Regions from separate parts of the Solibacillus sp. R5-41 genome, predicted to be linked through region 3. Evidence: predicted binding sites of a transcription regulator. Region 3 holds the regulator's gene; each other region holds the start of a gene.
What was found. Region 3 encodes CtsR, which represses protease genes until heat stress. Its sites were predicted from a motif close to ATGGTCAATAAAGGTCAAACA; they were not measured.
Positions count from the first base shown of each region.

Region 1: a site for CtsR is predicted at 2,313-2,333, ahead of CSE16_RS03240 (ATP-dependent Clp protease ATP-binding subunit). Genes of this name have one in related genera too.
Region 2: a site for CtsR is predicted at 1,911-1,931, ahead of clpP (ATP-dependent Clp endopeptidase proteolytic subunit ClpP). Genes of this name have one in related genera too.

Region 1 covers NZ_CP024123.1:714,621-724,942, forward strand. The annotation lists gene CSE16_RS03225 (alpha/beta fold hydrolase) at 227-985, shown strand; gene CSE16_RS03230 (metal-sulfur cluster assembly factor) at 1,041-1,355, shown strand; gene CSE16_RS03235 (Crp/Fnr family transcriptional regulator) at 1,481-2,233, opposite strand; gene CSE16_RS03240 (ATP-dependent Clp protease ATP-binding subunit) at 2,352-4,478, shown strand; gene CSE16_RS03245 (YjzD family protein) at 4,540-4,737, opposite strand; gene CSE16_RS03250 (beta-ketoacyl-ACP synthase III) at 5,160-6,095, shown strand; gene fabF (beta-ketoacyl-ACP synthase II) at 6,144-7,388, shown strand; gene trpS (tryptophan--tRNA ligase) at 7,655-8,644, opposite strand; T-box leader at 8,703-8,920, opposite strand; gene spxA (transcriptional regulator SpxA) at 9,348-9,746, shown strand.
Region 2 covers NZ_CP024123.1:3,599,396-3,609,717, reverse strand. The annotation lists gene whiA (DNA-binding protein WhiA) at 1-715, shown strand, start outside; gene CSE16_RS17840 (HPr family phosphocarrier protein) at 824-1,081, shown strand; gene clpP (ATP-dependent Clp endopeptidase proteolytic subunit ClpP) at 1,230-1,823, opposite strand; tRNA gene CSE16_RS17830 (tRNA-Arg) at 2,083-2,157, shown strand; gene CSE16_RS17825 (basic amino acid ABC transporter substrate-binding protein) at 2,987-3,778, shown strand; gene CSE16_RS17820 (amino acid ABC transporter permease) at 3,798-4,493, shown strand; gene CSE16_RS17815 (amino acid ABC transporter ATP-binding protein) at 4,490-5,212, shown strand; gene CSE16_RS17810 (spore coat protein) at 5,329-5,940, opposite strand; gene CSE16_RS17805 (TPM domain-containing protein) at 6,296-7,015, shown strand; gene CSE16_RS21480 (hypothetical protein) at 7,130-7,321, shown strand; gene CSE16_RS17800 (glutaredoxin family protein) at 7,450-7,683, shown strand; gene CSE16_RS17795 (sugar-binding transcriptional regulator) at 7,842-8,876, shown strand; gene gap (type I glyceraldehyde-3-phosphate dehydrogenase) at 8,941-9,954, shown strand.
Region 3 covers NZ_CP024123.1:4,198,128-4,208,449, forward strand. The annotation lists gene CSE16_RS20810 (acetate uptake transporter) at 1-63, shown strand, start outside; gene radA (DNA repair protein RadA) at 115-1,488, opposite strand; gene CSE16_RS20820 (ATP-dependent Clp protease ATP-binding subunit) at 1,678-4,122, opposite strand; gene CSE16_RS20825 (protein-arginine kinase McsB) at 4,119-5,216, opposite strand; gene CSE16_RS20830 (UvrB/UvrC motif-containing protein) at 5,213-5,755, opposite strand; gene CSE16_RS20835 (CtsR family transcriptional regulator) at 5,768-6,232, opposite strand; gene CSE16_RS20840 (magnetosome magnetite crystal formation protein family) at 6,667-6,972, opposite strand; gene CSE16_RS20845 (acyltransferase) at 7,153-7,365, opposite strand; gene CSE16_RS20850 (globin-coupled sensor protein) at 7,543-8,856, shown strand; gene CSE16_RS20855 (acyl-CoA thioesterase) at 8,946-9,434, opposite strand; gene CSE16_RS20860 (aldehyde dehydrogenase family protein) at 9,502-10,322, opposite strand, start outside.

The sequences.
Region 1 (10,322 bases), 800 kb from region 3:
TGTTCAAATACTCACCAAACGAAGATAAAGCCTCTGGTAGATGTCGCAGATTTTGAAGTAAGCCTGCACGATACAGGTCAGTTAACCAAAATTCAAAATCTTGACGCAATTACGCCTTAGTGTAATTGATTGTACCTTCAAAAAATAGCACTAGTCAAAGTTTTGAAACGTTTTCAATATTCTGCTAAAGTAATAGGGTGAAGTATATCGTATAGAGGTGAGTAAAGTGATTGTTAAAAATGAAGAGTGGAAGGCAATCCCACTATTACATGTTTATGATGAATCAATGGATAATGAGACACCTGTTGTAATTTTTTTACACGGTTTTTTAAGTGCAAAAGAGCATAATCTCCATTACGCTTATCAACTTGTAGAAAAAGGAGTACGGGTCATTTTACCAGATGCGCTCTTACACGGCGAACGCACGACCCATTTAACAGAAAATGAAATGAATTTAAATTTTTGGAAAATCGTTTTGAAATCAGTTGAAGAAGTCAATACCATTTATCAAGAATTGAAATTTAAACAATTACTCAGAAGAGACAATATTGGCATTGCAGGTACTTCAATGGGCGGAATTGTCACTTCAGGATGCTTAGCGATTTATCCGTGGATTAAAACAGCGGGCATTTGCATGGGCACAACAAGTTTTACAAAGCTTGCTCAACATCAAGTTGATGAATTTAAAGCAAAAGGAATCGAATTTCCAATGTCGAATGCGCAGCAAGAGGCGACTTTTAAAATGCTTTCGCACTATAATTTAGAACAGCGTATGGAGCATGTTAAGCAAAGTCCGATTATTTTCTGGCATGGTCAAAAGGATTCTGTTGTCCCGTATCGAATGAGTCGAGAATTTTATGATCAGCTGAATGAGAAACAAGAACAGTACCCGATTCACTATATTACTGAACCAAATGCAGGACATGCTGTGTCACGAAATGGCATTCTCATGGTTACAAAATGGCTTGCACAACATTTGGCATAAGCTACATGTTCTGATATGATTACAGTTAACACCATGGTGGAAGGGGAAACAAAAAATGGCGATTGATCAAGATATGAAAGATAGTATGTTTAGCGCATTAGAAAATGTAATTGACCCGGAGCTTGGCATTGATATTGTCAACTTAGGCTTAGTATATGATGTAGATTTAACAGATGAAGGTTCAGCGACAGTGACGATGACACTTACTTCAATGGGATGTCCAATGGCTCCAGTAATTATTGACCAAGTGCAAACGGCATTAGGCGAATTACCTGAAGTGAAAGAAACAGAAGTAAATATCGTATGGCAGCCGGCATGGTCAAAGGACAATATGTCACGCTATGCAAAAATGGCATTAGGTATTCGCTAAAAAGTAAACAAGGCAGTACAAAGCCAAATATTGAAAAAAGTAAAAGGCAAAAATGTTGTGAATTCAACGTTTTTGCCTTTTTTCGTCCATCATTTAAAATCGGTTATAAAGGCTTACTACGGTAATTAATCGATTCGGCATATGACAAGTGGACAATTTTCACAATCAATTTCTTCCTTTAAATAATTTATATCAAGAATGGTAATATAGCTTTTCTCCATCGTAATCTTCTTTTTCTTTCGTAAATCTGTTAGCATGCGATTGACCATTTCACGGCTTGTTGCGCATAAGTTTGCAAGTTCTGTATTCGTTAGCACAAGGTTAATATACACTTCATTGTCATTTCGGTGTTCCCCATATGTATTAGCGAGACGAATTAAAGTCGAATAAAGCGCACCTTTTTTGCCGTGTAGAACTAAGTCACGTAACCGACTTTGGTTTTTTATATTTTCTGTTTGAACCCATTTTAAATAGTCTATAAGCATTGTAGTTTGTTCATTTAACATCGTTTCAAATTGATCTATGTGAATCGAAAATAGTTCAGAATTTGCAAGTGTCTTTGCAGATGTCGAATGATGTTGATTTTCACAAAAAATTAAACTTTCCCCAATAAGGCTGTTCAATCCGCAAATTCGAATCGTTAATTCCTTACCATTTTCTGTTTCCTTACTAATTTGAATTGAACCACTTTGAATTAAAAAAATATGATTTGCTATTTCGCCCTCTTGGAAAATATGTGTCCCCTTATCGGCTTTAATTAACGTTCCTTTTGAGTGGAAAAGCGCTACAATTTTCTGTGGAATCATTTGTAAAGTATTTATAAAACCACAACCTTCCAACTTAAATGTAAAATTATTACTAATATATAAGAATATCATAACACATATTCGTACATGAATGGTTAAAAATATGGAGTGTAATTATTTGAAGTTTGATTAAATTTGACCTACAATTAGATTAGTCAATAAAGGTCAAACATAAAGGGGTGCAGCATATATGCAATTTAACCAAACACAAGATAATCGTCCACCACTTGAACAATTTGGACGTAACTTAATTGATCAAGTGAAAAGCGGAAAAATGGACCCAGTAATTGGACGCGATGAAGAAATAAGAAATGTCATCCGTATTTTATCGAGAAAAACAAAAAATAATCCAGTGCTTATCGGCGAGCCAGGTGTCGGTAAAACCGCCATTGTTGAAGGATTAGCCCAACGAATTGTTCGTAAAGATGTGCCAGAAGGATTAAAAGAAGCTCAGCTTTATGAGTTAGATATGAGTGCATTAATCGCGGGAGCAAGCTACCGTGGACAGTTTGAAGAGCGTTTAAAAGCTGTGTTAAAACAAGTGAAGGATGCAGAAGGTCGCATTATTTTATTCATCGACGAAATTCATACGATTGTAGGTGCAGGTAAAACAGACGGCGCAATGGATGCTGGTAATATGCTGAAGCCGATGCTTGCGAGAGGGGAGCTCCACTGTATTGGTGCGACGACATTAGATGAATACCGAATGTATATCGAAAAGGATCCAGCACTCGAACGACGTTTCCAGCAAGTTATGGTAAGAGAACCTTCTATTGAAGATACGGTATCCATTTTACGTGGTATTAAAGATCGTTTCGAGGAGCATCATCGCGGTGTTCGTATTCATGACCGCGCAATTATTGCAGCAGCTCAATTAGCGAATCGATATATTACTGATCGTTTTTTACCAGATAAAGCAATTGATCTAGTGGATGAAGCCTGTGCAATGATTCGAATTGAAATTGATTCGATGCCACAGGAGCTCGACCAAGCAACGCGCCGTTTAACACAATTAAAAATTGAACAGCAAGCATTGAAAAAAGAAAAAGATGCCGCAAGTAAAAAGCGTCTAGAAACGTTAAGTGAAGAAATAAAACATTTAGAACAATCAAAGAAAAGTATGCAAGAACAATGGGATATTGAAAAAAATGGCCTTCAGAACGTACGTGATAAAAAGGATTTACTAAAAAAATTAATTGCCGAAGCGGAAAGTTTAGTGCATACAAATAGTAATTTAGCGCGGGCAAGTGAATTACAATACGGTAAAATCCCAGCGCTCGAAAAAGAGGTTGCAGCGCTAGAGCAGCAGCTAAAAGAGACAGAAGGCAACCGGATGCTACGCGAGGAAGTGACGGAAGAAGAAATTGCTAAAATTATTTCCCGTTGGACAGGAATTCCGGTAATGAAGCTTGTAGAAGGTGAACGAGAAAAATTACTTCGTTTAAAAGATACCTTGCATGAACGTGTTGTAGGTCAAGAAGATGCAGTTACATTGGTGACAGAAGCTGTATGGCGTGCACGTTCAGGGATTAAAGATCCAAACAAACCAATTGGGAGCTTCTTATTTTTAGGGCCAACAGGTGTCGGAAAAACAGAATTAGCAAAAGCGTTAGCCGCACAGCTGTTTGACTCAGAGGACCATTTTATTCGTATTGATATGAGTGAATACATGGAGAAGCATTCGGTTTCCCGATTAGTCGGTGCACCCCCAGGGTATGTCGGCTATGAGGAAGGTGGTCAACTTACGGAAGCAGTGAGACGCAACCCTTATTCTGTCGTGCTATTAGATGAGATTGAAAAAGCCCATCCGGATGTAGCGAATATTTTACTGCAAGTGTTAGATGATGGGCGAATTACTGATAGTCAAGGACGTAATGTCAACTTTACAAACACAGTCGTCATTTTAACGTCTAATATTGGCTCGCATTATTTACTTGAAAATAGCGAGCAATCTGAAGAATTAGTGAATGCTGCATTACGTCAGCATTTTAAACCGGAGCTATTAAATCGTATGGATGATATTATTATGTTCCACGCGTTGTCGAATGAGCATTTTCATGCGATTGCTTGGAAATATGTTCACCAGCTACAATCACGCGTTGCAGAGCAAGAAATTACATTGCAAGTAAATGAGGCGGTTGTTGATTGGATTGTCGAAAATGGCATCGATCCACAATTTGGGGCGCGTCCGTTAAAACGATTTGTACAGCGTCATTTAGAAACGATTGTTGCGCGAGAGTTATTAAAAGGGGAAGTAACGGCTGGAGAAACGCTTCATATTAGCATTGAAGACGGAGAAATCCAAATCAAAAAATAATTGTTAAGCAAAAAAAAGACATCCACTCGGCGCTATTTGCACGGATGGATGTCTTTCTTAATTAGTGTTGTTCTGCTTCGAATTCTGGTGTTGATTCGTTCGGAATAACAGCTGCGATAACAAATACTAAAACGCTGAATGCTAATGAAATAATAGCACCGTTTAAGAAGTTAAAGTCAACATTCAATACAGAGCTTACTACGTAGTTTAGCATAGACACTAATAAAAATGACCAAAAGAAAGTAACGATATATTGCATCAAATTCACCTCATTGAACTTATTTAAATCTTTATTATAGAATTACATCCTCAATATCATACCATAAGCGTACTAAAAAATAAAATAGAGAATAGAACAATTCAGTAAGTTGTCAATTTTTTTGGAACTATATAAGTTAAACAAAATATTCTATCCTATTGATGTAAGTTTTCTATTATGGATTCTAACAAAGTGCGTGCTTGTTAGGCTGGCTATGCACATGAGTCACACAGACAATGTTAGCACAAATCTGGATGACTCATCTTTGTGCTTTGTGCAAGGTCATTTAACTTTCTCTTACTTAACCAAGTGAGATTTTTTTATTGTTTTCAGAAAAGTTATGGTCTATAATTAAGACCAGATACTAATTATTAGTGTAAGAAATAAAGGTGGATGGGATAGAAATCCAAGGGGGATACAAAATGAATGCAGGGATTATCGGGATTAGTAAGTACGTACCTGAAAAAATAATGACAAATTTTGATTTTGAAAAAATATTAGATACATCAGATGAATGGATTCGTACTCGAACTGGAATTGAACAGCGTCATATTGCAGAAAGTGAAGAAACATCTGATTTAGCATATAAAGCAGCAGAAAAAGCAATAGCAAATGCAGGAATAACAGCACAGCAAGTTGGATTAATTATCGTGGCAACGGTTACGCAAGATCAAAACTTTCCAAGTGTTGCATGCCAAATTCAAGAACGGTTAGGTGCTTCTAATTGTGGCGCAATGGACATTTCAGCAGCATGCTCAGGGTTCATTTATGCAACGACAATCGCTCAACAGTTTATTAACAATAATAGCTATGACTATATATTAGTAGTAGGTGTTGAGAAGTTATCGAAAATTGTCGATTGGAACGACCGTAATACAGCTATATTATTTGGTGATGGGGCTAGTGCAGCGGTAATTGGGAAAGTTTCAGAAGGTAGAGGGATTTTATCTTTTGAGCTTGGCGCGGATGGTACAGGCGGAAAGCATTTGAAGATAGATGAAGAAAGCAATATCTTTATGAATGGACGCGAAGTATTTAAATTTGCCGTTCGTCAAATGGGAGAATCGGCTTTAAGTGTTATTGAAAAAGCGGGACTAACAAAGGCAGATGTTGATTATTTAGTGCCCCATCAGGCGAATATTCGTATTATGGAAGCTGCGCGCGAACGTCTAGACTTACCAGAAGAAAAAATGTCTAAAACGATTCATAAGTACGGCAACACTTCTGCCGCATCCATTGGTATTTCGATTGTGGATGATCTTGAATCAGGAAAAATAAAAGATGATGATATCGTTGTCCTTGTTGGTTTTGGTGGAGGACTCACATGGGGTGCCTTAGCAATTAAATGGGGAAAATAAGAACATACCAAAATCGAGCAAATAATCAAGTAAAAGGAGAATAGAATGATGGAAAAAAGACGAGTAGTTGTGACAGGTATTGGCGCCGTAACACCAGTTGGAAATAGTGCCGAACAAGCATGGGAAAATGTAGTTGCAGGTAAATCAGGTGTAGGCCCATTAACACGTGTAGATACGAGTAAATTTACTGTTTCTGTTGCGGCAGAAGTAACAGACTTTAATATAGAAGATTATGTCGAGAAAAAAGAAGCGCGCAAAATGGATCGCTTCACACATTACGCAATTGCGGCGTCTATGATGGCAGCAAAGGATGCAGATTTAACAATTACTGAAGAAATGGCTCCACGAGTGGGGGTTTGGATTGGTTCAGGAATTGGCGGTATGGAAACGCATGAACAGCAGTTTTTAACATTCCAAGAGCGCGGTGTACGTCGTGTTAGTCCATTCTTCGTACCGATGATGATACCAGATATGGCTTCAGGTCAAGTATCTATTTATCTTGGCGCAAAAGGTGTCAACTCTTGCTCTGTAACAGCTTGTGCATCTGGTACAAATTCAATCGGTGATGCGTTTAAAGTCATTGAACGTGGTGATGCGGATGTCATGATTACAGGTGGGGCAGAAGCGCCGATTGTGACAATGGCCATTGCTGGTTTTAGTTCAAACACAGCATTATCATTAAACCCAGATGTCAACACAGCTTCTCGTCCATTTGATAAAAATCGTGATGGCTTCGTTATTGGTGAAGGTGCAGGGATTTTAATTTTGGAAGAGTTAGAGCATGCTAAAGCGCGCGGTGCGAAAATTTATGGTGAAGTAGTCGGCTATGGTGCGACTGGTGATGCCCATCATATTACAGCGCCAGCTCCAAATGGTGAAGGTGCTGCACGTGCAATGGCGATGGCATTAAATGATGCAAACGTTGCACCAGAACAAGTTGGTTATATTAATGCACACGGTACAAGTACACCATATAACGATTTATTCGAAACGCAAGCGGTGAAAACTGTATTTGGTGAGCATGCCTACCAATTGGCAATGAGTTCAACAAAAAGTGTAACCGGCCATTTATTAGGTGCAGCTGGTGGTATTGAGGCAATCTTTACGTTAATGGCGTTAAAAGAGGGTATTTTACCACCGACGATGAATTTACATGACCCAGATCCGGAATGTGATTTAGATTATGTTCCGAATGAGGCACGAAAAGCATCGATTGAATACGCATTAAGCAATTCTTTAGGCTTTGGCGGTCATAACGCTTGCCTATTATTCAAAAAATATTCAGAAGCTTAATTTCCTAAAAGAATGTACTTATGAAAATGAAAAACAACGTGCACAGTCATGATGCACGTTGTTTTTTCGTATAGTTGTACAAAGGATGGTGTCAATCGCACGCTTTGTCATATTTTTATTTTGTTATGGAATTTGTGTCATGTCCGTTAGTAATATCATCTTGTACTTAAATTACCGCACACTCGGTTATTCATGGCGTGCTGTATTGTTGTACATATTAAATAGTGTAGAAATTTATTTAGCGATTAGTACTTTAGGGATTATGTTTATCGTCGTTTTCTCCCTAACCCCATCGCGTTCTCCATTTTCTTAAGCGTTTTTGAAGCAATAGCATTTGCTTTTACAGCACCTTCATCTAATATGGTATCAAGTTCTGGTGAATCAATTAATTCGTTATAACGTTCTTGAATAGGCGTTAAATGAGTAATTACCGCTTCTGCAACACCAGCTTTAAAATCACCGTAACCTTTACCTTCGTATTTCTTTTCTAATTGTGGGATGGAAATACCTGATAATGCAGATTCGATTGTTAATAAATTTGAAACACCTGGTTTGTTTTCAATATCGAATTTTACAATACCTTCAGAATCCGTTACCGCTGACTTAATTTTCTTTTCAATTTCTTTCGCTGTATCAAGTAGACGAATTGTTGCCTTTAAGTTTGGATCAGATTTCGACATTTTTTTCGTAGGCTCTTGCAACGATTTAATGCGAGCGCCTTCTTTTGGTAATTGAATATCTGGAATCGTTAATACATCATTGTAACGTTTATTGAAGCGCTCGGCTAAGTCACGAGTTAATTCGATATGTTGCTTTTGATCATCTCCAACAGGTACGATCTCCGTATTGTATAAAAGGATATCAGCGGCCATTAACGGCGGATAAGTTAGAAGTGCTGCGGAAACAGATTCTTTTCCGTGTGATTTATCTTTAAATTGCGTCATGCGCTCCAACTCACCAATTGATGCGACACATTGTAAAATCCATCCTGCCTGAGCATGTGCAGGTACTTCGGATTGAATGAATAGTGTTGATTTAGTTGGGTCAATCCCTACAGCAATATACATTGCAGCTAATGAGCGAATATTTTTACGTAGCTCTAAACGGTCTTGTGGAACGGTAATCGCATGTTGATCAACGATGCAGTAAATCGCATTCCCCTCATCCTGTAGTGCAGGGAATTGTTTAATCGCACCGATGTAATTGCCTAGTGTAATCGTTCCTGTTGGCTGTACGCCTGAAAAAATGGTTTTCATAAAAATACCTCCTCGAATTTGGACAAAATAAAAACATCATGCGTCCTCTATTAAAAATAGAAGGGACGAATGATGTAAAATCCGCGGTACCACCCAGCTTGCCAAAAAATTAGCCACTCTTCTTCGTAACGTGAAGATTCGAGCTTTACTACTGAGAAAATGGTTCATAAAGCTAACTCGGAAGTCCATTCCATTTAATGAATGATCTGTTCGCACCGTCCACAGACTCTCTTTACATTCTGGATTAAATGTACTACTCTTCGTCATCGTTTTTCATAATATTGAAAGTGATTATATCGTACATTTTAGAAAAATTGCAAATGTTTTCTTTCTTTTTTTGAATAAAAAACATTAAAAATGGTAATAGTAAGATTACTGAAAAGTTTTCATTAGGATAATTCCTTTGAACTGATACTTTTTTCTCAATTGATTTTTATAATTGAGAAAAAAAGGTTGCAATGGACGTTTTCAGAATCCGCGTTGTAGGTATTTTTTGATGTAACACATAAATGCTATAGGAAATGTGTTTTTTAGAGAAAAAGTGTGCATATTTTTTTGGTGTAAACCTGTGTTTATTTATTGACAATGTATATTCAAACGGTACCTTTTCCTGTATAATGGAAGCATAATCTTAAATTAAATTAATTCTAAATTAACGATTAATTCGTCAACATTTGATTTAATGAGGAGAGGGAGTGAGACAATGTTAGTAACATTATTTACTTCACCAAGTTGTACTTCATGTCGAAAAGCGAAAGCATGGTTAGAAGAGCATGATATCTCGTATACAGAACGTAATATATTTTCTGAACCACTTACAATAAGTGAGATCAAGGAAATTTTAAGTATGACAGAAGATGGCACAGATGAAATTATTTCAACGAGATCAAAAATCTTCCAAAAACTAAATGTAGATGTAGAAAATTTACCCCTACAACGGTTATATGAGCTTATTCAAGAATATCCAGGATTATTACGTCGTCCGATTATTTTAGATAAAAAACGATTACAAGTAGGTTATAACGAAGATGAAATTCGTCGATTCCTACCTCGTAAAGTTCGTGCTTACCAACTACAAGAAGCGCAGAGAATGGTTAACTAAATAAATTTTATGACAGATGTTACTCATGCAAATTTGCTGCTGTAACATCTTTTTTTATCCTGCATTAACTTGCTTCAGTATTCATTTCCCACCGAATATATGTCAAGTGTGTCCTTCAATCAGTGGGGGTTCAAATCTCGAGTGAATAAGGGGTGCTAAAGCTAAGAGCGCCGCCTCCTGCAGCAACGCCTGTGTATCAACATGGTGTTAACACAAAGCCCCCAGCGGATGCTACCGATTTTTTTAGCTGTTCAAAAAAATTTGGACAAGAGTTAGCCTCGGCGTAATTGATTAAATGGAGTAAGGTCCCAACTACTTACTTTGAATAGAAAAACAACAATTACCTAAAAAAATCGAATAAATGTCCAATTTGAATAACTCCTTAAATAATGGAAATGAAAAGATTCAATCTTGATTTCTATGTGAAGGTACAATACAATTTCAAGTATTCAAATAATTTCGGCTCAACAATGTTTTTCCTTTTCATTTTGATGCAATCCATCATACAATAGAATTATAGATATCCTACTTCTGTAAAATAGGGTATTTAGCTCAGTTTTTGTAGAGCAGTATGGA
Region 2 (10,322 bases), 600 kb from region 3:
TTTGAAAAAGAATAATGTTTATATTTGCCGTATTCGTGATGGGGCCCGTGAATTATTAGCTGATTTAGAAATACTTTCGAATTCTTTTGAACTTAATCATACCATTTCAAATGTGCTAATACAGAAAAATAGTCAGCGGCGTGCTTATTTACGAGGAGCATTTTTAGCAGGAGGATCGGTCAATAATCCAGAAACATCTTCCTATCATTTAGAAGTGTATTCTTTATATATAGAGCATGCAGAAGCATTAGCAGATTTGATGAACTGTTATGATTTAAATGCGAAAACGATTGAACGAAAAAAGGGCTTCGTTACGTATTTAAAAGAAGCTGAAAAAATTTCTGATTTCTTAAATTTAGTAGGTGCACACCAAGCGATGTTAAAGTTCGAGGATGTTCGTATCGTTCGGGATATGCGTAATAGTGTCAATCGTATCGTCAATTGTGAAACCGCTAATTTAAATAAAACAATAGGTGCTGCATTAAGACAAGTAGAAAATATTCGTTATATTGATAATGCAATCGGTTTAGATCAGTTACCTGAAAAATTACGTGAAATTGCAAGATTGCGTGTGGAATATCAAGATGTTACATTAAAAGAACTTGGTGAAATGGTATCTACTGGTATCGTAAGTAAATCTGGTGTGAATCACCGTCTACGAAAAATTGATGAAATCGCCGAAGCTATACGTCGTGGGGAGCATGTAATCAAATAAAATGTGAACGATTTCATAAATCATGTGTTCAATTATTGTTCTTTTTGGATAATTTAGATAAGATGAAGTATATATAGTAAGGAACGGTTGTGAAAGGGAGTATTTCATATGGTAGAAAAGCAAGTTGAAGTAAAACTAAAATCAGGCTTACAGGCTAGGCAAGCAGCATTATTCGTACAAGAGGCGAACCGATATAAATCGGATGTTTTTTTACAAAAAGATCATAAAAAGGTAAATGCAAAATCGATTATGGGCATTATGAGCTTAGCCGTTGGAAAAGGAACCATTGTCACATTAAGAGCAGAAGGCCATGATGAAGAAAAAGCACTAAATGCACTGCAAGTATTAATCGAAAAAGAAGATTAATCATAACTAATTACATGACACAAACAAATGGATTACTCTATTTGTTTGTGTTTTTGTTTGTGGATTGAAAAAACTGCCCACACAATCGTGTAAAATGATTGCGCGGACAGTTTATTCGTGAAATGGCGGAATCGACCGCTTTACTTATTTACTTTTTTAAATCATTACGCTCGTAAATTTTATCGATTAAGCCGTACTCTTTCGCCTGTTCAGCAGTCATGAAGTTATCACGATCTGTATCGCGAGCAAGTGTTTCGTAATCTTGACCTGAATTTTCAGCCATAATACGATTTAATTTTTCACGTAAGAATAAAATACGTTTTGCTGCAATTTCAATTTCAGTTGCTTGACCTTGTGCACCGCCTAAAGGTTGGTGAATCATTACTTCTGAGTTAGGTAATGCAATACGTTTTCCTTTAGCACCTGCAGATAAGAGGAAGGCACCCATTGAAGCAGCCATACCGATACAAATTGTTGAAACGTCCGGCTTGATAAAGTTCATTGTGTCATAGATAGCCATACCTGAAGTAATTGAGCCACCTGGAGAATTAATGTAAAGGTGAATATCCTTATCTGGATCTTCTGCCTCTAGGAATAAAAGCTGTGCAACGATTGAGTTTGATACGTTGTCATCAATCGCACTTCCTAGTAAAATAATACGGTCCTTAAGTAAACGTGAATAAATATCATAAGCACGCTCACCGCGATTTGTTTGTTCAATAACTGTAGGAATTAAATTCATTGTAAAATCCTCCCCTGTTAAAAGCTAAATTCGTATACTTGTGCTGAAATTGGTAAGTATTTCAGCTGTATACTTATAATACACATGTTAGTCAAGGATGGTCAAATATAAAGCTTAATTTTCGTAGTTGAAAAGTATGCCCACCCTTTGTATAATAGGAATATCGTCAAATTCAATGGCACATTGTCATTACCATTTAATATTTTGGTAGCATGCTGCTTTTAAGCGCTATGCGTTTCCTCCTTATTAATTATAGTAAGCCCTCGTGGTGTAATGGATAACACGTAAGATTCCGGTTCTTGCGCTGGGGGTTCGATTCCCTCCGAGGGCGCCATGTTACTTATTAAGATATGTTAAAGATTGTATGTGAAACCCTCTAAATATTGAACTAGCAATATATAAGGAGATTTACTCTACAAAAACCTTTTTTCTGAAAAGCTTAATAAATAGATAGACAATGAAACAACACTACACAAGTATTACACTTTTTGTAAACCAAACATTACAACTCACCCTCCAAAACTTCAGCGGAAAAATCACAAATTCAAATATCTTTATAAAAATAATTGAAATTGCTTGAAAAAACCTTCAATAATTAGTACATTAATAAATGTTGTATTAAATGAGCAAAAAATCGACTTTTTTCGACATCGCACAAACGCTACGTATCGTTTTCTCGTAATTGAGCTATGTAGCCATTCTATTATGCCTTTCATGGGCGCCATTTTACTGTTTTAATATACTTATATATTCCGATTGTGGAGGTAGTGTAATAAACTATCGCCAACAATGGGGGAATGAAGGTTTAATGGGGTAAAATAATCACTGTACCGATTCATTTTATCCCAAACTCATTCTTTTTAAACTTAAAATAAAATTTTGAGCGTAACACATCTAATTGTGTTGCGTTTTTTTTTTTTTGATGTATAAATGGAATAAAGCTGTATAAAATGAATATTCAGCAAGGGCTTTAACTGGAATGGATGAATAATTATTTATAAAATGTAAAAATACTGCTCGTTTAGTTTATAAAAATGCATGAATGTGCAATAATAATCATTATTTTTAAAATTTAGTGTTGTATATTAATTGTGAAATTAATATAATAGGTGAAGCTAATTAAAATCAATTATTAAATAATGAAGCATTAGGAGGAGTATATTATGAAAAAGAATAAATTATTCAAAATAATCGCACCATTTGCAGCCGTAACGATGATTTTAGCGGCATGTGGAGCGGATAAGGATTCTACAGGCGCGTCAACAGATGATGCTGGAAAAATTACAAAAATTGTTGCGGGTACTGAGGCAACGTATGCACCATTTGAATATTTAGATACCAAAGGAAATGTAGTTGGATTAGATGCAGAAATTTTAGCGGCTATCGGTGAGGAAATGGGCATCGAAACAGAAATTGAAAATACAGGCTGGGATGCCATGATGAGCCAAGTTACTACTGGTGGAATTGATATGGGCGCAGCAGCCATTACAATTACAGATGAACGTAAAGAAACGTATGACTTCACAGATCCTTATTATGAAGCTTCATTATTAATTGTGACAAAAGAGGATTCGAAAATTGAAAAGTTAGATGAACTAAAGGATTCGAAAATTGCTGTGCAAATGAATACTACGGGTCATATTGCAGCACAAGAATTACAAGGCAAAGGTAGTAAAAATATTTTAGCGTATGAAAACTTCTCGGTAGCATTAACAGAAGTACTTAATGGTTCAGCGGAGGCTGCAATTGGTGATAATGCAGTTATTTTAGAATACATTAAAAATAACCCAGACTCAGGATTGAAAACAATTGAAGATGATTCATTTGAAGTAGATTACTTTGGATTCATGGTGAAAAAAGGAAATAAAGAATTGTTAGATGTTTTAAATGAAGGTTTAGGAAAGATTAAAGAAAACGGTAAGCTAGCAGAAATTACAGGAACAGAAATTGAGTAACGTTTAGGAGGTGTTTCAGATGGATTTTTTTAGATGGGATATAATCTGGGACTACCGTGAATTATATTTAAGTGGTTTTTTAACGACAATTATTTTAACGCTATGCGGTTATATCGGCGGGGTTATTTTCGGATTGTTACTCGGATTAGGTCAAGTTTCGAATAAAAAGTGGATTTATTGGCCAGCAAAAATTTATATTGACGTATTTCGTGGTACACCAATGCTTGTACAATTACTATTAATTCATTTAGCAGTAATCCCGACAATATTTGGTGAATCAATGAGCTGGTGGGTATCAGGGATTGTAGGGCTAATTTTAAATAGTGCAGCCTACAATGCAGAAATTTTCCGTGCTGGAATTCAGTCTATTGATAAAGGTCAAATGGAAGCAGCTCGTTCACTCGGGTTAACGCATTCTCAAGCGATGCGTAAAGTAATATTACCGCAAGCTTTCCGCCGTATGATTCCACCACTAGGTAATGAATTTATTGCATTATTAAAAGATTCTTCACTTGTGACAGTTATTGCAGGGGCAGAAATTTTATATGTCAGTAAGGTCGTGGCGGGCACATATCAACGTTTCTGGGAGCCATATTTATTTGCAGCATTCCTTTATTTAGTTTTAACCTATACAGCGACGAAGATTATTGCAATGGTTGAAAAGCGTGTCGACATTAATTATAATCCTCGAAAGAAAAGGGGCACGCATAAATGATTAAAGTACAAAATTTACACAAGCATTTTGGCAAGCTCGAAGTATTAAAGGGTATTGATTATGAAGTTCATGAAAAAGAAGTCGTATGTGTCATTGGTCCTTCAGGTTCGGGGAAAAGTACGTTTCTTCGTTGTATGAACTTGCTTGAAGAAGTGACAGATGGTGCTATTTATATTGAAGGTGTAAAAATTAATGACCCGCAAACGAATATTAACGATATTCGCACAGAGGTAGGCATGGTGTTCCAACAGTTCAACCTGTTTCCGCATATGTCAGTAATTGATAATATTATGATGGCACCAATGCAAATTCGTAAAATAAGTAAAGTAGAAGCCGAAAAGCTAGCGTTAGAATTGCTTACTAAAGTAGGGTTACGTGAAAAGGCGGATAATTTCCCGCAGCAGCTATCAGGTGGACAACAGCAGCGTGTCGCGATTGCACGAGCTCTTGCGATGAAGCCGAAAATTATGCTGTTTGATGAGCCGACATCTGCGCTTGATCCAGAGATGGTGAAAGAAGTGCTAGAGGTTATGAAAGATTTAGCAAAAGAAGGAATGACAATGGTTGTCGTGACGCATGAAATGGGCTTTGCACGTGAAGTGGGCGATCGCGTATTATTTATGGATGGTGGCTATATTGTTGAAGAAGGTCACCCAAATGATGTATTTGGTAATCCGCAAAACGAACGTACACAAGCGTTTTTAGGCAAAGTACTGTAATCATTCAGCGATATCTGGATACAATTATGTTAAGGCATAATTGATTATACACCCAAAATTAAAATGTAAAAAAAGCTGCCTTGCTAGAATAAGGCAGCTTTTTTGTTATAGAATTTTTAATTTGGCATATTTTTTGCTTGTTGTGCTTGACCAAACATGTTTAGCATTGTGTTCATATCTGCTTGTGAAAGTTGTGCGACTTGGTAAATACCTTTTTTGTTTTGATAAAGCGAAACTTCGTAAGCCATTTCGATACAGTTAGGGACAGAATCCTGAAGAACGCGACGTACAACCGGATTTGTAGATTCAAGTGCCGCAGCAGTTTTCCCTTTTGCACTATTTTTATGACAGCCAAGCATGAAACCAGAAATAACACCATCACAAATTTCACTAGCAGTTTGAATCGGTTTTTTCGGCTCACCAGGTTTCAATCCATAAGTGAAATCATTGCCCATTTGCATATTGTAGCTTCTTGTCGGATGCTGTGGATCTTTACCAGTTTTGTAAGCCTCCATCGTAATATTGTATTCATCGAGCATAAATGCGTACTGACGGTCCATCATTGTAAGGAGTTCTTGATCCTGTACTTGATCTCTTAACAGTACATATTGATTCAGACCTGAAATCATCGAACCTAATACCTCATGTACGTCGAAAAGCTCGTGGGCACCGTGATTCATCGAAAGCGGCATGGAATTATCTTGAGATTGTGAAGATTGGGTTTCCATAATTAATAACCTCCATAACAAAAATTTTCATACACGGTTATTGTGGCTATTAGTAAAAAAAACATGCATAAAACCATTTGGGAGAAGCGGAAAAAAGTAGAATTTTTCTATGATAAAAAACAACAATGGCAATGTAATAATTACGATATTTGTGATATTAGCCTGCATTGGATTAGTAGCAATGTTCACTATGCCAAAATATAATAATTTAATATGATTCAGCAAAAATCCTCCATTTTATAAATGGGGGATAATTGCCAAATGTGCCCTTCATTCAGTGGGTATTTAAACCTAGCTTGAAGTAAGGGAACTCTGGCTAACAATGCCAAGTCGCTTTCGGAGAGGGGGAGATGACATGAGATTTTTAGTTTTATTCATTATATGTATGTTTGTGATGCCATTTACGATAATGGCGGCAATTCCGAAAAAGCCTGCATATCAATCGTATGTTTATGATCAAGCCAATGTGATTTCAGATGATGTTGAGCAACAATTGATTCAAACAGCAAAGGCATTGGAAAGTTCGACAGGCAATGTGATTGTCATGATGACACTTGATACAATTGTGGATTTAGAGCCTTATGAATTTGGCGAAGAAGTGATACGCGAATGGGGTATTGGGGATGCACAGTTAAATAATGGGATACTTATTTTTGTGACACCGAATGCAGGGGCGGGCATTAATAATAGTTGGATTGTTGTTGGGGACGGCTTAAAAGGAGAGTATCCAGGTGAGTTACTGAGAGGCATGATCGATACGTATATGATGCCTTATATAGAAAAAGGAGATTATACGACTGCAATTGCAAACATTTTAAGTACCTTTTATGTAAAAATGGATGGAGATGTAGGTGGCACAGATTTAGTAAAGCCTGTTAATGAAGATGATGCAGATTTACCAACAGCACTTATTATTTTTATCGTAATTATTTATTTGAGCCTTAGCAAATTTGGTGGCGGCGGTCCGGGTGGGCGTAGAAGAACAGTGAGGCACATATACCGCACAGGAGGTTTCCCAACAAGCGGTTTCGGAAGTGGGAGGCGCTCATCGGGTGGTGGGGATAAAATGGATTAATATGAACATGGCGCGCGAAATATTCCGACAATTCACTATGTTTAATGAAAATACATTGAGTGAGGTTGGATGGGGGGTCCTATGTGAGAGGAAATCTTACGTGGGGCTTTTCTTGTGAGTAATTGTCTTTATGAAAATACGGAGCAATTACGGATTATATGTGTTAACAATATAGGCTGTATTTTGGGTTCTGGTGGACAGAATTTAATAGTTAGTAAGTTAAAAGTGAGGGATAGAACGACCGTTCAGCCGTTGCACCGTCAAATCTGCGCAACTATTACAGTAGACAAAACGGCGATTATGTAAGGAAGGGTATTAAAGTATTTAGAGTCATTTCGTATATCATTTCTTTTCGCTACTTATTTGTTGGATATGAGGCTAAGTTCCTTCATATATCGTTACGCCTATGCCATAATGATAGTGGGGGTGTAATGATGCACGTAAAATTTTTTACAAAACCAAACTGCGAGCTATGCATAGAAGGCTTGCAAACGTTAAAGATTGTCCAAGAAGACATTGCATTTCAAATCGAAATAGTTAATATTGAAGAAAATGATGCTATTCATGAAAAATACATGCTGATGATTCCGGTAATTGAATGGAATGATCGAATTATTCAGTATGGTCGACTTGATTATCCAACATTGTTTGAGGCGCTAAGTGAATGAAACTAGCGCCTAAACGCTAAAATTTGATCAATTTTTATTGCAAAAATTATTAGTTTATTTTATAATGGCATTAGAAATTCATTTTTTTTGCACCAAGTGGGACATAAAATTACAAAGAGGGACATATATAGTCCAATATAGAGTTAGTAGGTGGTTTTTTGGACAATCGTTCTTATTTGGATGCAGGACGAAAGTTAATGCCAGAAATCGAAAAGATTTTTAAAAAGCGATTTCGTGTTTTACAAGCAATTGAGATGTACGGTCCAATTGGCAGAAGAGCTTTAGCTGAGCAGCTGCAATGGACAGAACGAGAAGTGCGCAATGAAACAGATATTTTAAGTGAGCAACAACTAATTGTCATTCAACAAAAGGGCATGATTTGCTCGGCACAAGGGTATGGCATATTAGAGCAACTCAAGGAATTATTCCATGAAATATCGGGTATAACAACGAAGGAGCAGCGACTTGCAAAGCTCTTTAAAATTGAACGTGTTATTATCATTCCCGGCAACGTTGAAGAAGATGCAACGATTAAGTATGTATTAGGTAAAGAAGGCGCAAAAATCATTACGAAACACGCACAAGGAAAATGTAATATTGCGGTTACAGGTGGAAACTCAGTTGCAGCAATTGGCGATTTTTTAACGCCAGTCTCTCCGCTTAATACGGCATGCTTTATTGCGGCACGCGGTGGAATGGGCGATGAAATGAGCTTCCAAGCAAATACAATCGTCGCAAAGTTTGCTCAAAAATGTACCGCAACTTATCGCACCTTATTTTTACCAGAGCATTTAAGTGAGCAAGCATATCAAGCGATGAAAAGTGAGCCTATGATTCAAGAGATGATGGCTTTATATGAAAAAGTCAGTATTGTTGTTCATGGAATTGGCGCAGCGCAAGAGATGGCCATTCGACGTAATAGTTCTCAAATAGAGCAGCAATTATTAGAAGAAAAAGGAGCAGTAGGAGAAGCTTTTGGCTATTATTTCAACGAGACAGGGGAAATTGTTCATCATATTCGAACGATTGGTATCCAGCTCGAACAAGTAAAAAAGGCACAGCATATTATTGCTATTGCGGCTGGTATAAATAAAGCCATCGCGATTCAAGCGTACTTTAAAAATGCCGCACCACAGACAACATTCATTACAGATGAACAAACGGCAAATGAAATCATTTCCAAAATAAAATAAGTTTTTAACGACGTGCTCAAGCACAGACTGTTTAAATAAATATATTTAACTGGAGGAATTACACATGGTATTAAAATTAGCGATTAATGGATTTGGTCGAATCGGACGTTTAGTATTTCGTGAGGCGATGAAACATGAAGAATTTGAAGTAGTTGCAGTCAATGATTTAACAGATGCAGGTCAATTAGCACATTTATTGAAATTTGATTCTGTTCACGGTGTATATGATGCGGATGTAGAAGCAGAAGACAAGGCATTCATTGTAAACGGTAAGCGAATTCAAGTGTGTTCGGAGCCGGATCCAGCGAAGTTACCATGGGGAGAAATGGGTGTAGACGTTGTATTAGAATGTACAGGAAGATGGCGTTCTCTGGAGGAAGTATCGAAACATATCGAGGCCGGTGCGAAAAAGGCGATTTTATCAGCACCTGCTAAAGGAGACATGCCGACATATGTAATGGGAGTAAACCATACAGAATATGACCCGTCACAGGATGTTATTTCAAATGCATCTTGTACGACAAACTGTTTAGCGCCATTTGCAAAAGTACTGGATGAAAAATTCGGGATTAAACGCGGTATGATGACAACGATTCACTCATACACGAATGATCAGCGTATTTTAGACTTCCCGCACTCAGACCCACGTCGTGCACGTGCAGGCGCGGTGTCCATGATTCCAACAACAACAGGAGCAGCAGTAGCTGTTTCGAAAGTATTACCACAGTTAAAAGGAAAATTAGATGGTTTCTCAATGCGTGTCCCAACACCGAACGTATCATGTGTGGACTTAGTAGCAGAGCTCAATACAGATGTGACGCTTGAATCGGTAAATGCCGCATTAAAAGAGGCATCAGAAGGTGAATTAAAAGGGATTTTAGCATACAATGAATTACCACTTGTGTCGATTGATTATAACGGTAATCCAGCATCATCAACGATTGATGGGCTTTCAACAATGGTCATGGAAAATCGTATGGTAAAAGTAGTATCTTGGTATGATAATGAAATCGGCTATTCAACACGTCTAATGGACTTAGCGTTATACATTGTCAAACAAGGGTTAAACGAAAAGTAAGTTGAAATGTGTCATACTTAATTTTAACTTGTTTCAGCAGAAGTCTCCCACATCTATAAGTGGGGGATGTATGCCAGGTATGACCTTCATTCAGGGGGTTCAAACCCCGTCTGAATCAAGTTAAAGTCCTCGGCGAATGCCACAAATTTTTAGAGTTTTTTTCGAGCTAGTCCGAAAAAATCTGAACAAGAATTAGCATAGGTGTAATTGATGTAAGGAAAAAGTGTGACATATTACTTGTTATTCGACATAAAAAGTATAGCCTTTAAAAGAAGCAACCATTATAATATATGAGGGTATAGAGCGGAAGGGATTACCTAGCCGCTCTTTTTAACATGAAATTATTAGAATCTATAATTGAAAGCGTA
Region 3 (10,322 bases):
AAGCCATTTGGTATTTTCACAAGAGATGCATTTGTAAAGAAAACTTCATCAGTAAAAGCGTAATAGAAAGGGAAGTCGCCATTTTGGTGAACTTCCCTTTTTATGCTGTATTCTTTATAAATCACGAAACGATGATTTTAAGGAATCACTTATCGTTTCGACACCAACGACTTGAATTCCTTCTGGGAACTCCCAACCACCAATATTTGAAGCTGGAATAATCGCACGCTTAAAACCCAATTTAGCAGCTTCTTGTACGCGTTGCTCAATACGTGAAACACGACGTACCTCACCGGTTAAGCCAACTTCCCCTATAAAACAATCAGTTGGACGGACTGCCTGATCTTTAAAGCTAGAAACAACGCTTGTTAAAACCGCCAAATCTATCGCAGGTTCATCTAATTTCACTCCGCCGGCTACTTTAATATAAGCATCTTGCGCTTGTAGCATCATACCCATTCGTTTTTCTAACACAGCCATCAGTAATTGTACACGGTTTTGGTCTACCCCCGTTGCCATGCGCTTCGGATAATTAAAGCTCGTTGGTGTCACAAGTGATTGAATTTCAACAAGGATCGGACGTGTCCCTTCCATCGAAGCCACAATTGTTGAACCCGGTGCCCCTTGTGAACGCTCTTGTAAAAATAGCTCAGAAGGGTTTAATACTTCCTTCAGTCCACCATGTAACATTTCAAAAATTGCAATTTCATTTGTTGATCCGAAACGGTTTTTCTGACTTCGTAAAATACGATGATTGTGATGGCGCTCTCCTTCGAAATAAAGCACTGTATCAACCATGTGCTCCAAAATACGTGGTCCTGCAATTTGACCTTCTTTCGTCACATGCCCTACTAAGAAAATGGCGATATTTTTTGTTTTTGCAATACGCATCAATTCCGCCGTACATTCTCTCACTTGCGAAACACTACCTGGTGCACTTGTCACTTCAGGATGGTGCACTGTTTGAATGGAGTCTACAATTACAAACTTCGGCTGAACCTCTTCTATTGTTTGATTTAAAAATTCTAAGTTGGTTTCCGAATAAATGTACAGCTCTGGAGATTTGACGCCTAGACGCTCTGCACGTAGCTTTGTCTGGCGAACGGATTCCTCACCAGAAATATATAATACGCGCTTTCCTTGATTAGAAAGCAGTGCAGAAACCTGGAGTAGTAAAGTAGATTTCCCAATTCCAGGATCTCCTCCAATTAACACTAATGAACCTGGTACAATGCCTCCCCCTAGCACACGATTAAATTCATTCATTTGTGTGACAATACGGGTTTCCTCAGGTGTATCTACATTAATAATAGGAATTGCTTTTGTCGTCGTTGAGGAATGCTGAAAAGCCCCACGTGGGCCCTTTGAAATGACTTCAACTTCTTCATTCATCGTATTCCATTCACCACAACCAGGACATCGCCCCATCCATTTAGCTGCCTCATAACCACAGCTATTACATAAAAACTTTGATTTTTTCTTTGCCATGTACTAAATCCTCCGAATGTTTGTTCTTACATTGTACATGAAACTATTCATAGCGCCTATTCTTTTCGCTAAAATTCCTATTTGAATAGAAAAACGAGGTAGTAAAAAACCTACCCCGCTAAAAATCTGTAACATCCGCTAGGGACTTTGAGCCAACACAACGTTGGTAACTTAGGCTTTGCCGTAAAATTAGTTAGTAGGCACACTATTTTGGCTGTGCACCATAAATTCTTCATTTACGAAATCTAACACAACTTTTTGAGTCTTATCAATTTCACCTTTTAATAGCTCTTCTGATAAGCGGTCCTCTACGTGTTTTTGTATTGCACGACGTAATGGGCGGGCACCATATTGTGGATCATAGCCTTCTTCCACAATTTTTTGAAGTGCTGCATCCGTTAACTCTAACTCGATATCCTGCTCTTTTAATCGATTTATTAAAGACTGCGCCATAAGAGTAACGATTTCCTTTAAGTGTTCTTTTTCTAATGAATGGAACACAATCATTTCATCAATACGGTTTAAGAACTCTGGACGGAATGCCTTTTTCAATTCCTCTAGCATCGTCCCTTTCATATCTTTATTCTTCGTTGTCGTATCCCCAACATTAAAACCAACATATTTTTGATATTTAAGGGCATCTGCTCCAACGTTCGATGTCATAATTACAACCGTATTACGGAAATCTACTGTTCGGCCCTTCGAATCTGTTAATCGCCCATCTTCAAGCACTTGCAATAAAATATTGAACACATCTGGGTGCGCCTTTTCAATTTCATCTAAAAGCACAACAGAATATGGTTTACGACGAACTTTTTCTGTTAATTGTCCCCCATCGTCAAACCCTACATAGCCTGGAGGTGAACCAACTAAACGAGACGTCGAATGCTTTTCCATATACTCAGACATATCGACACGAATCATCGAATCCTCATCACCAAACATGACCTCTGCTAAAGCTCGTGCTAGCTCTGTTTTACCTACACCCGTTGGACCAAGGAATACAAATGAGCCAATCGGACGTTTCGGATCCTTTAAGCCTGCTCGAGCACGGCGAATTGCACGAGAAATCGCTTCTACCGCCTCGCTTTGACCAACTACACGTTTGTGTAATTCTTCTTCAAGATTTAATAGTTTTGCGGATTCTTCCTGAGCAATTTTTGAAACAGGAATTCCGGTCCACATCGCAACTACTTGCGCGATATCATCCACATTTACTGTAGATTCCTCTTTTCCTTGCTTCTCTTTCCACTCTTTTTTCATTTGCTCTAATTTTGTTTTTTCCTTTTGTTCTGAGTCACGAAGCGCTGCGGCCTTTTCAAATTCTTGGCTAGATACAGCGGCATTTTTCTCAGATTTTATGCTTTCTAAACTATCTTCTAACTCTTTTAAATTTGGCGGAACCGTATAAGAACGCAAACGTACTTTTGAACCAGCTTCATCAATTAAATCAATGGCTTTGTCTGGTAGGAAACGATCTGAAATGTAACGGTCTGATAATTTCGCTGCCGCTTCCACTGCTTCATCAGTAATTTTTACACGGTGATGCGCTTCATAACGATCACGTAGCCCTTTAATAATTAGAATCGTTTCATCAACAGTCGGCTCATCTACTTGAATTGGCTGGAAGCGGCGTTCAAGTGCTGCATCTTTTTCAATATATTTACGGTACTCATCCAATGTCGTCGCACCAATACATTGCAATTCTCCGCGTGCCAAAGATGGCTTTAAAATATTTGATGCGTCAATCGCACCTTCTGCACCACCAGCGCCAATTAAAGTATGCAGTTCGTCGATGAATAAAATAATGTTCCCCGCTTGGCGTATTTCATCCATTACCTTTTTTAAACGATCCTCGAACTCACCACGGTATTTCGTTCCTGCTACGACTGTCCCCATATCTAAAGTCATTACGCGTTTGTCACGTAAAATTTCAGGCACTTCATTATTCACAATTTGCTGTGCTAACCCTTCTGCAATGGCTGTTTTACCAACGCCAGGCTCACCGATTAATACCGGATTATTTTTTGTACGACGAGATAATACTTCAATGACACGCGTAATTTCCTTTGAACGACCAATGACAGGGTCAAGTGAACCTTCACGCGCTATCACTGTTAAGTCACGTGCTAAACTATCTAATGTTGGCGTATTAACGGTTTGGTTCATTGGTGTCCCGCTACCATTAGTTGTGTCATTATTCCCTAAAAGTAATAATACTTGCTGACGAGCCTTATTAATACTTACGCCTGTATTAGCTAATACACGCGCTGCAACGCCTTCCCCTTCACGAATTAACGCTAATAAGATATGCTCTGTTCCGACATACGCATGACCGAGTTTACGTGATTCATCTAAAGATAATTCAATCACCTTTTTTGCACGCGGTGTGTAATGGACAATCGGACCAACCTCTTCTGTTCCTTTTCCTACAAGCTCTTCAATACCCGATTCAATCATTTTTGGACTAATATTAATTGCCTCTAATGCTTTTGCGGCAATTCCACCACCTTCACGAATAAGGCCAAGTAAAATATGCTCTGTTCCAATTTCTTTATGCTTCCAGCGAATTGCCTCTTCTTGAGCAAGTTGTAACACCTTTTGTGCGCGTTGTGTAAATCGATTAAACATCATATAGAATCCTCCCCTTTTTCCCCATTATTAAAACTTTCATCTTGTTGTCGTAGTTTATCTTGTAACAGCTTTGCACGATACATATCGCGTTCAGCTGGCTGCAACGTTGTTCCGACATATTGCTGGATAAATCCCGGCTGGATTAATAACATACATTCATTCAGTCGACTTTGAGAAATCGGCTCTAATAACCCTAAACTTACACCGAGACGAATATTAGATAAGCAACTTGCCGCTTCCTCACTCGATAGAATTTTCGCATATTTTAAAGTACCGAGTGACCGACTCAAACGATCTTCCAAAGTCGATGGTGCGCGAATAAGTAATGCCTTTCGAGCACTTTGCTCTTTTTTAATCACTTGTTCGACAACATCACGTAACTCCTGCAAAATGTCCAATTCAGATTTCCCTAGAGTTATTTGGTTTGAAATTTGGTAAACACTACCTAAATTTTCACTACCTTCTCCATATATACCCCTTACAACCATTCCTAATCTTGTCATCATTTGAATTAATGCATTCATTTGTTTCGTAAAGGTTAGGGCTGGTAAATGTAACATGACCGATGCTCGCAAACCTGTACCGACATTTGTTGGACAGCTCGTTAAATAACCAAATCGCTCTTGATATGCATAAGTAATATGCTGACTTAAATAACGGTCTATTTTGCGCGCTTTCTCAAATGCATCTTCAATGTGCATTCCGCAGGCTAAACATTGTATTCGGATATGGTCTTCTTCATTCACCATAATACTGAATGACTCATCTTCTGTTAAAAAAACAGAACCAATTTTTTTACGGTTCGCTAAATTGGGGCTAATTAAATGTTTTTCAACCAAAATTTGACGCTGTAATTGTGGTAAATCTTTTATAGGAAAATGAGAAAAATGATACGGGTTCTTTTCATGTGAAAATAAAGCATTCATCAATTCATCTTCTATTCCTTGTGCTTCCTCTTCAGTAAAGCTATTCGGAAATCGTGTCCTGGCAATATTTCGAGCAAGTCGAATGCGTGTACTTATGACGATATCCGAATCATCCTCATTTCGCATCCAGCTTGGATTGGCATTCGTTAAAAAATGCTCGATATTCATGATTGCTCCTCACCTCCCAAATTAACTTTACTTTCAAGCAAGCGAATTTCATCTCGAAATTTTGCTGCATCTTCAAAATGTTCCGCTAAAATAGCCCGTTGCAATTGTTCACGTAGCGTCTCTATTTGGTACTTTATTTTTTCTATAGAAATCGTTTGCTCTTTAAAACCAACATGCTTTGTACCAGCTTGAATACGTTCAAGTAACTGTGGCAATTGCCCACTAAACGTTTCATAACAATTTTCACAACCAAACTTACCTTGTTTTAAAAATTGTCGATACGTCAAACCACATGTGGGACAATTCGTTGTTTTTTTCTCTGTTGCTTGTTTAATTTCTTTCGTAGTCGAAGCTGGTAAGAAATTCAACCAATTGGAAATAAATTGATGAATTGAAACAGGCTCATTACTTGCTTCAAATTGAAACGGGTGAAATTGTGCAGCACATATTTCGCAATAATGCCGTTCAACTTTTTGTTCATTTTGAATTTGTGTAACGGTCACATTAGCAGGTCTTTGCTTGCAATGTCCACATATCATTTAACAGCCCCCTCACTTCTCAAACGAAATTACTTTTAACATCGCACGCATAATATGTGCCCTTAGTTGATCACGTACTGGCAATGGTAATTGTAATGTCTCACGATCCATTGCCGCTCTCATAATCGTTGCCTCGCGCTCGGAAATAATCGCTTCTTCAAGCATTCTGTAAATTATGCGATTTGCATTTGTTTGCGCTATGCCCTCACCAATTTGTGTGTCCATTTCATCTAATAAATCTTTTTTTGAGTGGATTGTTACGCGCAAAATTCGAATATAACCCCCACCTCCACGCTTACTTTCTACAAGGTAACCGTGTTCAGCAGTAAATCGTGTATTAATGACGTAGTTGATTTGTGAAGGTACACATTGAAACTTATCGGCAAGTTCACTCCGTTTAATTTCAATATGTCCTTGTCCTTTTAATTCAATAACCTCTTTTAAATACCCTTCAATAATGTCAGATATATTACTCATGCTGTCTTTCACCTCACTACCAACTGACTTTGACTATCTTTGACTTAAATATACAATAGGCAAAAAACTAAATGCAAATTATAAACCCTGCTCACGAAGATCAATTACGCCTCGGCGTAATTGCGTCCAGATGTTTTTCGAGCTCGCTTGAAAAACTCCCCTTAAAATCTGTGACACCGCCGGGGCATTAACTTGATTCAGCCTGGGTTTGAACCCTCAATGAATTTAGGTCATACTTGGCATTCATCCCCCACTTATAGAAATAAGAACTTTCTGCTGAAACAAGTTAATTTCTCTATTTACTTATGGGGATTTTCTTGAAAATTTATACATTTAATATTTGGTTCGAACAACCTTTGTCTGTTCCAAATAAAAAACCACCATTCCAACAAAAGTTGAAATAGTGGTTTTGCGCTTTGTGGGAAAGTTAATTGCTAAACCCAACGACCTACAATTGGGTAATTCCAATCTGAACCGGATAATGCCTTAAAAATGCCAATAACTGGTGCAATCCAGAAAATTGCCAAGAATATTAATAAGAATGGTAACCCAATTAATATAAATGAAAGTACTCCCGCAATGGCGATAAAAATACCAAAAATAACTTGGAATAATAACGCTTGCATCGAAATTCGTTTCACATCTTCTTCAGTACTTATTATGAAAAATAGAATCGGGACTAAAAAGGGAGCAAAAAATGCGCTTGCATGAATAATTACTTTTGACCATTTAGATTCCATTTGTATTCAACCTCACTTTGATTTAAATTAATTAATCCCGCAGTAACGGGCAGTATGACCCCTACTAATAGAAGTAATACCTAATTTACGTGTGGAACTTCAAAAAGATTCATAAATATAAGCTGAACAAAAATAAAAAATCTCGACTATGATCATCGAGATTTTTTATGTATTGCATCGTTAATAGGGACCTCGATCATCTGGATTATCCCCTTCTTGAGGAAACAGGAAATACGAGATGACTGCCGTTAAAATGGCTGCACCAATAGCAATAAACAACCGATTTTGTTCTGAAACTTCTTGATAATTATTCACCAACATAATATACGAGGCAATAGCAACGCCAATAGATAAGGGTAATACAAATTTTAAACGACCTTTATGAAACTTCATCATACAACGTCCTTTACTTGTAAATATAAGTTGTTTTTCCACCCTATATTTTACATTGTTTAAAATTAAAATACAAATGTCACTATTTTTCGCAACATATAGTAAAATAATACTGATTATCTTACTAAAAAGGCGTATTATGTTTATAACCGAGAAAATTATGAAACGAGGAAAACAATGGTTAATTGGTTCTCTAAATCATCTAAAGCTTCAAATCAAACATTTTTTGATCCTGCGAAATATTCTAATGAAGTTTATTTAGACATTTCCAAATACCCTGAGTTAAATAAGCAGCTACAACTATTGAAATTGACACGTGAGGATTTAGCAATCATTAAACAGCTTCAGCCCTATATACATGACATCATTCCTGTCATGATTGAACAATTTTATGGGGCTATTAGTTTGAGCCCTGATTTAGTAAAAATCATTAAAAACACCACGCAAATCGAGCGTTTAAAAGTAACATTAAATAAACATTTAGAAGATATCTTTAAATGTCGAATTGACTCTGCTTACATCGAAGAACGCAAAGTTATTGCACATGTTCATGTACGAATCGGATTAAAATCAAAATGGTATATTGCCTCATTCCAATCGTTGATGACGACATTTATTGATTTTATCCAAACGATAGATATGCCTTCACATGATATGGGACGTGCGATAAATGCATTTTCAAAATTAATTAACTTTGAGCAACAGCTCGTTATTGAGGCGTACGAGCTTGAAGAACAACGTATTCGCAATGAAGATGAGATAATTAAACAAAAGTTAATTGATCGTATTCAACGCACCGCAACAGAATTAAATAGCATCAGTGATGAAACAAATGCGTCGCTTCAAGAAATTGCAGGGCAAACAGAAGACATCACACTTGCTACAAAAGAAGGGCTGAATTTAGTAGCAGAAACTGAGGATAAATCCACTATTGGTACAACCCATCTCGCTACCCAAACAGCTCTGATGGTAACGGTATTAGATGGTGTAGATATTTTAGAGACTTCCATGGTGAATTTACGCCGTTCTTCTCAAAAAATTTCTGAAATTGTTGGTCTCGTTACAGGCATTGCCGATCAAACGAACTTACTTGCTTTAAATGCCTCGATTGAAGCAGCAAGGGCAGGCGAGCACGGGAAAGGTTTTGCAGTTGTCGCGGATGAAGTACGAAAACTTGCGGAAGAAACGAAAAATGCCGTGCAAAATGTTTCTCATCTCATTCAAGAAACCGAAGTAAATATTGAACAAATGTCCACTTCTGTTACGAGTGTTGATGAGCAAATAAAAATGAGTGTCGAAACACAAAAAAGTTTAGCGGACTCCTTTACATCCATTACCGAAGCGGTGTCAGGAATTAAATCAAAATATGAAGATACGACAGAGGATATCCAATCGATTTCTACTGTTATTACAGGCTTAACACAAACAGCTACACTTGTATCCACTTCATCTGATTCTTTGTTGCGCATTGTTCATGAATTACACGATTGACATAAGTTGCACGAAAACAAAAATTCACCACTTCGTTACTTTACGAAATGGTGAATTTTTGTCGTATATAATTAATACTTGCCGTAAAATTAGCCTCTTCTTTTTTTAGATAGTGCGCGTTTTGCTTTCCGATGTTCTTGACGAATGGGTCCAGTATCAAATAAATGTTTTTCAAAATCGGTGTTCGGTTCTACTGCTGGGATTTCTCTCGGTTTACCTTGTTCATCAATTGCTACCATCGTTACAAAGGATTCTGTCGTTAGTTTTTTAGAACCATTTTTAATATTTCGAGTAACAACTCGGACATACACTTCCATCGATGTACGCCCAGTGCCTGTTACAATCGCCTCCAACTCAATCATATCTCCTGCATATGCAGCCGAAACAAAATCAACCGAGTCAAAGGATGCTGTCACAACTTCCCCTTGTGCGTGTTTCATCGCTGCAATTGCCGCGATTTCATCAATATAAGCTAATACTTTCCCCCCAAAAATTGAATTATGATGATTTGTATCGGGTGGTAATACTAATCGCGTTTGAATTGTGCGGGAGTAACTCATTGGTAATACGGTATTCATCGTAAAACATCCTTTCCTTAATACGTTTCATGTTACTACTTTCTTTCGTTGGATCGTAGCCGTTCACTTAAAAGTTTAATTTCATTGTAATGAATTTTAAGTCTGTCATTTCTTCAATTGCATATTTAATACCTTCTCTACCATAGCCACTCATTTTTACGCCACCATACGGCATATTGTCTACACGGAAAGTCGGAATATCATTAATAATGACCGTACCCGCTTCCAACAAATCTGTGGCTCTCATTGCGTCAGTTAACACATTTGTATAAATTGCGGCATTTAATCCTAACTTCGATTCATTGATATATGCAATTGCTTCATCTAACGTTTCATAGGGGACGATCGAAACAATCGGTGCAAATGTTTCATCACATACAATTTTCATATGAGGCTGTACATTCGTCATAACAGTTGGCGTACATGTACGCGCTGTAAACTCCGCGCCTGTCTCAACAACCGCTCCCTCACTAACTGCCTGCTCAATCCAATTTTTTATGCGTGTAACTTCACCTGGATGAATCATTGCACTAACATCTGTATTTTCTTGAAGTGGATCACCTACGACAAGCCTTTTCGTCTCTTCTACAAATAGCTTCGTAAACTTTTCATAAATGGATTGGTGCACATAAATACGTTGCAATGAAATACAAACTTGTCCAGCAAATCCAAATGCACCACTCACGCAGCGTTTTATTATTTTTTCAAGCGGTGTCGAAGGCTCTACAATTAGCCCCGCATTTGAACCAAGCTCCAGCGTAATTTTGCGCAAGCCAACCTTTTCTTTCAGTTTTAACCCGACTGTGCCACTTCCTGTAAACGTTACTTTTTTAACGAGAGGATGCGTTACCAATCGATCACTTAATTCGCTTCCACTTCCTGTAACAA